Regions from separate parts of the Streptomyces sp. NBC_01261 genome, predicted to be linked through region 4. Evidence: riboswitches for the same ligand, from Rfam matches in the RefSeq annotation. Region 4 holds a riboswitch; each other region holds the start of a gene.

Region 1 (2,194 bases), 4.4 Mb from region 4:
GATCAGCGAGTACGTGTCGATCTCGACGGGCGCCGTGTTCTCGCCCGGGATCTGCGCGGAGAGCGCTCCGATCAGCCCCACTCGGGCACCGGGCCGGGCCAGGGCGAGCGCGGCCCGCAGTTGCTCACCGCCGACGTTGTCCACGACCGCGTCGATGCCGTCCGGGGCCGCCTTGCGCAGCTGTTCCTCGATGGGTTCGGCTCCGCGTAGCACGACCGCGTCGTAGCCCAGTGTCCCGACCAGGTAGTCGGCCTTGCGCTGTGAACTGGTGCTGCCGATGACCCGGGCGGCTCCGCGCAGCCGGGCGAACTGCCCGGCCAGGGTGCCGAGTCCGCCCGCCGCGCCGGAGACGAACACCGTGTCCCCCTCGCGTACTTCGGCGCCCCGGACGACGCCGATCCAGGCCGCCGGTCCCTGCGAGAGGTATGCCACGGGGTCCGGCAGAACCGTCAGGTCGACGGGTTGCACCGCGTCGGCGTCCACCACGGCGTACTCGCGGAACCCCGCCCAGTGCGACACCAGATCGCCGGGGCGCGGGGTCCCGCCCTCGGGGGCCGTGACCACCTCCCCGACGGCCGGGGCCGACAGCGGTCCGCCGACCTCGAACGACGGCAGGGGCAGCCCCGCCTGTTCCCCCATCAGCGTGCGCAGTGACGCGGCGACGCCCATCAGGCGGTTGCGGACCAGCAGTTGCCCGGGTCCCGGTTCCGGGACGGGGACCTCCGCCACGGTGAAGTGGCGCGATTCCAGGGCACCTTGGGGACGGGAGGCGAGTCGGACCTCGCGGTGCGTGGCGGGGATGTTCGACGGAGGCATCTACGGGCTCCTGGCGGGTCGTTGACGGCCGCACACCGTGTACGGCGCCCACCGACGTTAAGAGTTGACGCGCACGTCAAGGTCAAGTCGGGCTGGGCCGCCCGGTCGATCTCCCTCGTCGCGCCGGACCCGCCATTGACGTACGACGACGTCGCTCCGTACGATCGCGACCGGCATCGAGTGTCAGCGTCAAGCCCTGGCTTGCTGACCGGCAACCCTCCGACGCGGTGGGGTGCTCCAGGTGAAAGCCCGGCAGGATCACCGACGATCCCTGCAAGCGCGGGGCCCTTGGCCAGGGTCGGAGACGGGGAGGACGGTCGTGCGACACAGCAGTGACCCGAGCGTCTCCGTCGCCTCCCTGACGGCCGCGACCGTCTTCTCCCGGTTCTCCCGCCGCCGCCACATCGACCTGCAGCGCTTCACCAGCTGTCTGTGTCGCGCCTGACCGCCTTGACCACGTCCGTCTGACGTCCGTCGCGGCCCGCAGGCATTTTTCCGCAGCCTCTCGCGGTCCTGTCCGTGTTCACGGACGGCATCCGCACCCGCCGCGCCCCCCTTCCCGCTTGACCCTCCAACTGCACTGCCCGTCAACGGCGTTGAGCCGACCGGAGCGGCGCGCCCGTGTGCGCGGCCGTGATCCGCGGGCACCCCATGCGTAGTGACACGAGTAGGAGCACTCTCCGTGAGAGCACATCCGGACATCCGCCCCGCCCGATGGACGGCACTCACCGCCCTCCTGACCACCAGCATCCTGCTGACCGCCTGCGGATCGGGAGGCGGCGGCTCCGACAGCGGCAGCGGCCAGGCCAAGTCCGGTGGCACCCTGACCTTCGCGGTGGGCTCCGACTCCGGTTGCGTGGACCCGCAGCAGGTGGGCAGCAACGACACCATCTACTCGGTACGGCAGCTCGTCGACTCTCTCACCGACCAGGATCCCAGGACCGGCAAGATCGTGCCGTGGCTGGCGAAGAGCTGGGAGGTCAGCTCGGACGCGACCACGTTCACCTTCCACCTCAGATCGGGTGTCACCTTCAGCGACAGGTCCAAGCTGACCGCGCAGGTGGTCAAGGACAACTTCGACGCGGTGCCGAGACTCGGCGCGCTGGGAACCCTCGCCGAGGGCTATCTGAGCGGCGTCAAGAGCACCACCGTGGTCGACCCGCTCACCGTCAAGGTGACCTTCCAGCAGCCCAACGCCCAGTTCCTGCAGGCGACTTCGACTCACTCGCTGGGCATCGAGTCCTCGGCGAGCGTGCAGAGGACCCCGCAGCAGAAATGCAGCCAGGGAGTGGTGGGGTCCGGGCCCTTCACGCTGAAGAGCTATGTGCAGAACCAGTCGATCACCCTGGCCAGGCGTACGGGTTACGACTGGGGTTCC
Region 2 (2,194 bases), 1.6 Mb from region 4:
TGACGTTCGGGGAGCCGGCCTCGTGGCGGGCCGCGCTGTCGTGCCACTCCACGTCCACTCCCCCGTCCTCGCGCCGCGTGACCTTGCGGCTCGCGCCGCCGCCCGCGAGGTAGGGGTCGGCCGCCTGGAGCCAGTCCGCGCGGCCGGCGAGGACGCCCGAGCCGAAGGGGGCGTAGAGCTTGTGGCCGGAGAAGGCGATCCAGTCGACGTCGAGGTCCTGGACGGACACCGGGTGGTGCGGGGCCAGTTGGGCGGCGTCCAGGACGATACGGGCGCCGTGGGCGTGAGCCGCGGCCGCCAGCTCCCGTACCGGCCACAGCTCGCCGGTGACGTTCGAGGCGCCGGTGACGCAGACCAGGGCCGGGCCGTACGGGTCCCGGCCGGCGAGGGCCTGCTCCAGGGTCTCGACGGCCTGGGCCGGGGTGCGCGGGGCGTTGAGGTAGGTGACCCGGGCGTCCTTCCAGGGGAGCAGGGACGCGTGGTGCTCGGTCTCGAAGACGAAGACCTGACAGTCGGCGGGGAGGGCGGCGGCGAGGAGGTTCAGGGAGTCCGTGGTCGAGCGGGTGAAGATCAGCTGGTCGTCGGCGCGGCAGTCCAGGAACTCCTCGACCGTCCTGCGGGCGTTCTCGAACAGGTCCGTGGAGAGCTGCGAGAGGTAGCCGGCGCCGCGGTGCACGCTGCCGTAGTACGGGGCGTAGGCCGCCACGTCGTCCCAGACGCGCTGGAGGGCGGGGGCGCTGGCCGCGTAGTCGAGCGCCGCGTAGGTGACTTCGCCGCCCGTGACGAGCGGGACGGTGACATCCCGGCCGAGAACGGGCAGCGCCTCCGGAATGTCACTGCAAATGGTCTGAGCGGCGGCAACGGTGGAGACAGACATGGCGAACTCCCGTAAGAGGCAGGCGAATTCACTGCGCGAGCGGGCATGGCTTCGGCGCAGGGAAAGGTAAAGGGGGATGTGCGGAGTGGGGGCTTCGCGCCCTATCGCATTCGCTTGCTCACAGAGAGCTCCCTCGATGACCAGGACCCCTGGTGTCTTTCGAGGGGCCCGCGCTTGCCGCAGACCTCGCTGCCTACGGCCTGGTCTTCACCCGGGGCACCCCGCCACGGACGGAGGGTTGCCGGACAGTCGGCCGGGGCCTCATGACTGTCACTCATGACCTGGTCGGAAAACCTACGCGAGGTGATCGGTGTCCCGCAACCCGTGTCCGGATCGCGGGACACCGACCGCCGTGCCGCTATGCGTTGCTGGCGGCGGCCCAGCGCTCCAGCGTGCGCTTGGCCGCCCCCGAGTCGATCGACTCGGCCGCCTTCGCCATCCCGGCCCGGATCCGGTCCGCCAGCGGCCCGTCCCCGGCCTCCAGCGCCACCAGGGCCGCCGCCGAGTTCAGGAGTACGGCGTCGCGTACGGGGCCCGTCTCGCCGTCCAGGAGACGGCGGGCGACGTCCGCGTTGTACTCGGGGTCGGCACCGCGCAGGGCTTCCACGGGGACCAGTTCGAGGCCGACGTCCCGCGGGTCGAAGGACTCCTCGGTGACCTTGCCCTCGCGGACGATCCACACCCGGGAGGTGGCCGTGGTCGTCAGCTCGTCGAGGCCGTCGTCACCGCGGAACACCAGCGCGGAGGAACCGCGTTCGGCGAGTACGCCCGCGATGAGCCCGGCCATGCGGGTGTCGAAGCAGCCGACCGCCGACGAGGTGACCCTGGCCGGGTTGGTCAGCGGGCCGAGGAGGTTGAACGCGGTCGGCACTCCCAGGTCTCGCCGGACCGCGCCCGCGAACCGCATCGTGGGGTGGAACTTGGCCGCGAAGCAGAACGTGATCCCGGCCTCCTCCACCACCTGCGCGACCCGCTCGGGCGACAGCTCCAGGTTGATGCCGAGCCGCTCCAGCACGTCGGAGGAACCGCTCGCCGAGGACGAGGCCCGGTTGCCGTGCTTGACGACCCTCGCACCGGTGCCCGCGATCACGATGGCGGACATCGTCGAGATGTTGACCGTCTTGGCCCGGTCGCCGCCCGTACCGACGATGTCGACGGCCGGCCCCGGGATGTCCAGCGGCTTCGCGTGGGCGTACATCGTCTCGACGAGGCCGTTGATCTCCTCGACGGTCTCGCCCTTGGCCCGCAGCGCCACCAGGAAGCCCGCGATCTGGGCGTCCGCCGCCTCACCGCTCATGATGCGGTCCATCGCCCACG
Region 3 (2,194 bases), 4.4 Mb from region 4:
CTCATACGGCGGCCTCCCTGCGGATGCGGGCCCGCAGGTCGGTGACACCAGTGCGGAGTTTCTGGATCGGGGTCGGCGGCAGGGAGCGGGTGGCGCCCCGGGCGTAGTGCCGCTCGACGTAGAACTGGATGACGGACACGACGCTGGTGAGGATCAGGTACCAGACGGTGACGACCAGGAGCAGCGGCACGATGTCGCCCGGGTAGGTGGAGCCCATCGTCTGCGCGGAGCCGAACAGGTCGAGCAGCGAGACGTAGAAGACCAGGGAGGTGCTCTTGATCAGGCCGATCAGCTGGTTGACGTAGTTCGGGGTGATGGAGCGCAGCGCCTGCGGGAAGACGATCCTGCGGAACTGGTAGCCCTTGGGCAGGCCGAGGGCGGAGGCCGCCTCGTGCTGACCCTGGTCGACGGAGAGGATGCCGCCGCGGACCACTTCCGCCGCGTAGGCCGCCTCGTTGAGGCTGAGGCCGACGACGGCGACGGCCATGTCGGTGGCCAGTTTCGACTCGTCGAAGGAGAAGAAGGCGGGGCCGAAGGGGACGCCGATGCTGAGTGTCTGGTACAGGGCGCTGAAGTTGTAGAGGAAGATCAGCACCACGATGAGCGGGATCGAGCGCAGGGCCCATACGTAGGTCCAGCTCGCCGCGCGCAGTACCGGGCTCTTGGAGAGCCGGGCCAGGGCGAGCAGGATGCCGCCGAGGAGGCCCAACACGGCGCTCAGCGCGGCTACTTCGAGGGTGATGACGAGTCCGTCGAGGATCGTCGGGCGCAGGAACCAGTAGCCGAAGCGGTCCCACTGGTAGAAGGAGTTGGTGACCAGTCCGTGGATGAACTGGGCGACCAGCACCAGCACGACCAGAGTGACGATCCACCGGCCGGGCCGGCGCAGCGGCTGAACTCGCTGTGCTGTCAGGGGTTTTGACGGGGCGTCGGCGGGCGGCGCGGCGGCCAGGGACACGGTGGTGCCCGGGGGTTCAGTCATGGAGGGCTCCGGCGGAAGTCGGACACCCCGGGTCGCGACACCCGGGCGAGGCTGGCGCGACGCACGAGGTGAGGTACACACAGGACCGGGGGCTGGGCGGACAACGGCACACCGCGCGGGCGGTGTTCGTCAGGAACGCGGAACGCGAGGGCTGGGAGAAGTCGTCAGCCTCGACAGCGGGCGAAGCCCGGGGCGGTACACGCGGTACACAGTGCGCTGTTGACGCGCAGCAGATCGACGGCACGGTCCGCGACGAGAGGGTTCACGCACGGCAGTACGCAGCCCGGGGAGCGGCGTACTGCCGTCCGGAGAGCTGCGTACATGTCCGTCACCCATCACTGTTGTGGCCCAGGGGCCTCGCGCTTACCGAAAACGTCATCCGGTCCGGTCGTCACCTGGGGCACCCCACCGCGTGCGAGGGTTGCCGGTCAGCAAGCCAGGGCTTGTCGCTGACACTCATGACCGTTCTAGGTCGCAAGTTAAGACAATTGTCCGAACGTATGTCAATGGCCGTCCACCAACTGGACGCCACAGAACGCGCTCAGCTGCGGCAAGCTCCCGTTTCGTCTGCCACGTGGGCGGCCCAGTCCAGGATCTGGACAGCCGCGCCGGCGGCCTCCAAGCCCCGGCAGCGGGCGTGGTGACGGCGGGCGATGCCGTCGAGGTCGAGGTGGGTGCCGAAGGCCGGGTGGGCGGCCAGGCGGCGGGCGTAGGCCCACAGGTGGGGGTGGTCGGCGATGCGCTGTACGGCGGCGGCGTCGAGGTGGTTGCGGTGCACGGTGTCGAGTTGGACCAGTGACACCCACAACTCGACGTCCGCGGCGGTGAGTTCGTCGCGGATCATGTGCTCGCGGCCGTCCAGCCACCGGTCCAGCGAACCCAGGGTCTCCAGCAGCCGGGCGACCGCCGCGTCGCGCTCCTCCTGCTCGACACCGGCCGCGCCGGCCCGCTGCGCGGCGTCCTCGATGCCTTCGGCGCACAGTCGCTCGACGGCCTCGATCTCCGACTCGGCGCCGCACGGGTACAACTGGGGTCCCCCCGCGCCGAAGTGCCGGGCGAGGTCGCGCATGATGTCGGGCGCGTGGGTGCTGACGATCCGGCCGGACCAGTCGTCGCTGAGCACCGGCGCGGCGGCCGGTCCGGAGTAGCGGTGCGCGCTCGCCTCGTAGAGCGGGCGCAACGCGGAGTGTCCACCGCTGGGACAGTCGGGTA
Region 4 (2,194 bases):
TTGAGCCCGTCACCGGTGTTCAACACGACAGTGGTCAGCGTCGGATCCAGCAACCCGTTCTCGATCAGCTTCTTCGCCACACCGACGGTCACCCCACCCGCGGTCTCCGCGAAGATCCCCTCGGTCCGCGCCAGCAACTTGATCGCGTCGACGACCTGCTCATCGTTGACGTCCTCCACCGCCCCACCGGTCCGCCGGGCGATGTCCAGCACGTAGGGACCGTCCGCCGGGTTCCCGATGGCCAGCGACTTCGCGATCGTGTTCGGCTTCTGCGGCCTTACGACGTCGTGCCCGGCCTTGTAGGCGACGGAGACCGGCGAACACCCTTCCGCCTGCGCCCCGAAGATCTTGTACGGCTTGTCCTCGACGAGCCCGAGCTTGATCAGCTCCTGCAAGCCCTTGTCGATCTTCGTGAGCTGCGACCCGGAGGCGATGGGCACCACGAGCTGGTCCGGGAGCCGCCAACCGAGCTGCTCGCAGATCTCGTACGCGAGGGTCTTGGAGCCCTCCGCGTAGTACGGCCGCAGGTTGACGTTGACGAACCCCCAGCCCTCGCCGGCCGGGTCACCGATCAGCTCGGAGCAGAAGCGGTTCACGTCGTCGTAGTTGCCCTCGATGCCGACGAGCTCGCCGCCGTAGATCGCGGCCATGACGACCTTGCCCTGCTCCAGGTCGTGCGGAATGAACACGCAGGAACGGAAGCCGGCCCGGGCGGCGGCGGCACCGACGGCGCCCGCGAGGTTGCCGGTGGAGGAGCAGGAGAGGGTGGTGAAGTCGAACGCGCGGGCCGCTTCGATGGCCTGTGCCACGACGCGGTCCTTGAAGGAGTGCGTCGGGTTGCCGGAGTCGTCCTTGACGAACAACCTGCCCGCGTCCACGCCCAGTTCGCGGGCGAGGTTGTCGGCCTGGACGAGCTTGGTCCAGCCGGGGTTGATGTTCGGCTTGTCGGCCACGTCGGCGGGGACGGGCAGCAGGGGCGCGTAACGCCAGATGTTCGCGGGGCCCGCTTCGATCTGCTTGCGGAGCTCTTCGGTGTCGTAGGCCGAGAAGTCGTAGGCGATCTCCAGCGGGCCGAAACACTCCTCGCAGGCGAAGACCGGACCGAGCGGGACGCGGTGGCCGCACTCGCGGCAGGACAGCGCTACGGCGGGGCCGAGATCGACGGCGTCTACGGAGTTCGTGGTGCTTGCAACAGTCTGCGCAGCCATGGAGGCGAGGCCCTTTCCTCATCTTCCTCACGACGCATTTCGCCATGAGACGGATTTGGCACCTTCCCGAGCCGGGAGCCTCGCCACATCAACGTGACAAGACCGGCTGGAGGGTTGCCGGGGCTTCAACGGGCCGTATCCCTCTGCCCCTCTGGATGAGCGGTGTTCAGTTGTGTATGCGGTTGTGTCACTTGCGTGAGCGTTGACGGCCCCCGACATGCGATGGTCATCAGCGTTGTTCAAGACTGTAACCGAAGGCCAGGACAGTTGAGTGAGCCGTCCGAACCGCGAGACGAATCACCTACACAGGGTGATCGCCTCTCGCCGAGAGAACGCAGAGGAGCCGCGCAACGTGCTGAAAGAAGTCGAGCACTGGCTGAGCACCCGCTCCTGGTCCATGACCGACCGGCCGCTCCACAAGATCCTGGCCGCGAAGCACCGTACGGGCCAGTCGGTCTCCGTCGTGCTGCCCGCGCTCAACGAGGAAGCGACGGTGGGCGACATCGTCGCGATCATCCGTCACGACCTCATGCAGCAGGTCCCGCTCGTCGACGAGATCGTCGTCGTCGACTCCGGGTCCACCGACCGCACCTCCGAGGTGGCCGCCGCGGCGGGCGCCCGGGTCGTGCACCGGGACGACATCCTGCCCCGCATCCCCGCCGTGCCCGGCAAGGGCGAGGTGCTGTGGCGCTCGCTGCTGGTCACCAGCGGCGACATCGTCGCCTTCATCGACGCGGACCTGAAGGAGTTCTCCTCCGACTTCGTCACCGGGATCGTGGGCCCGCTGCTCACCGACCCCGGCGTCGACCTCGTCAAGGCGATGTACGACCGCCCGCTCGGCGGCGCGGCCGGCCAGGGCGGACGTGTCACCGAGCTGATGGCGCGCCCGCTGCTGAACATGCACTGGCCGCAGCTGGCCGGTTTCGTGCAGCCGCTCGGCGGCGAGTACGCGGCCCGCCGCTCGCTGCTGGAACAGCTGCCGTTCC

Evidence for each region. A riboswitch is a leader RNA that binds a small molecule or an ion and turns the genes downstream of it on or off. The one in region 4 is predicted to bind S-adenosylmethionine.
Region 1: another riboswitch for S-adenosylmethionine. It lies ahead of OG226_RS47665 (putative leader peptide); the one in region 4 lies ahead of thrC (threonine synthase).
Region 2: another riboswitch for S-adenosylmethionine. It lies ahead of OG226_RS35220 (aminotransferase class V-fold PLP-dependent enzyme); the one in region 4 lies ahead of thrC (threonine synthase).
Region 3: another riboswitch for S-adenosylmethionine. It lies ahead of OG226_RS08165 (amino acid ABC transporter permease); the one in region 4 lies ahead of thrC (threonine synthase).

What each region holds. Positions count from the first base shown of each region.
Region 1 is NZ_CP108463.1:10,728,255-10,730,448, reverse strand. Features, by position in the region: gene OG226_RS47670 (MDR family NADP-dependent oxidoreductase) at 1-816, opposite strand, end outside; SAM riboswitch class IV at 989-1,102, shown strand; gene OG226_RS47665 (putative leader peptide) at 1,136-1,261, shown strand; gene OG226_RS47660 (ABC transporter substrate-binding protein) at 1,499-2,194, shown strand, end outside.
Region 2 is NZ_CP108463.1:7,897,117-7,899,310, reverse strand. Features, by position in the region: gene OG226_RS35220 (aminotransferase class V-fold PLP-dependent enzyme) at 1-877, opposite strand, end outside; SAM riboswitch class IV at 1,043-1,159, opposite strand; gene trpD (anthranilate phosphoribosyltransferase) at 1,236-2,194, opposite strand, start outside.
Region 3 is NZ_CP108463.1:1,856,163-1,858,356, forward strand. Features, by position in the region: gene OG226_RS08160 (amino acid ABC transporter ATP-binding protein) at 1-5, opposite strand, end outside; gene OG226_RS08165 (amino acid ABC transporter permease) at 2-982, opposite strand; SAM riboswitch class IV at 1,337-1,446, opposite strand; gene OG226_RS08170 (glutathione S-transferase C-terminal domain-containing protein) at 1,524-2,194, opposite strand, start outside.
Region 4 is NZ_CP108463.1:6,298,461-6,300,654, reverse strand. Features, by position in the region: gene thrC (threonine synthase) at 1-1,208, opposite strand, end outside; SAM riboswitch class I at 1,224-1,370, opposite strand; gene OG226_RS28065 (glucosyl-3-phosphoglycerate synthase) at 1,561-2,194, shown strand, end outside.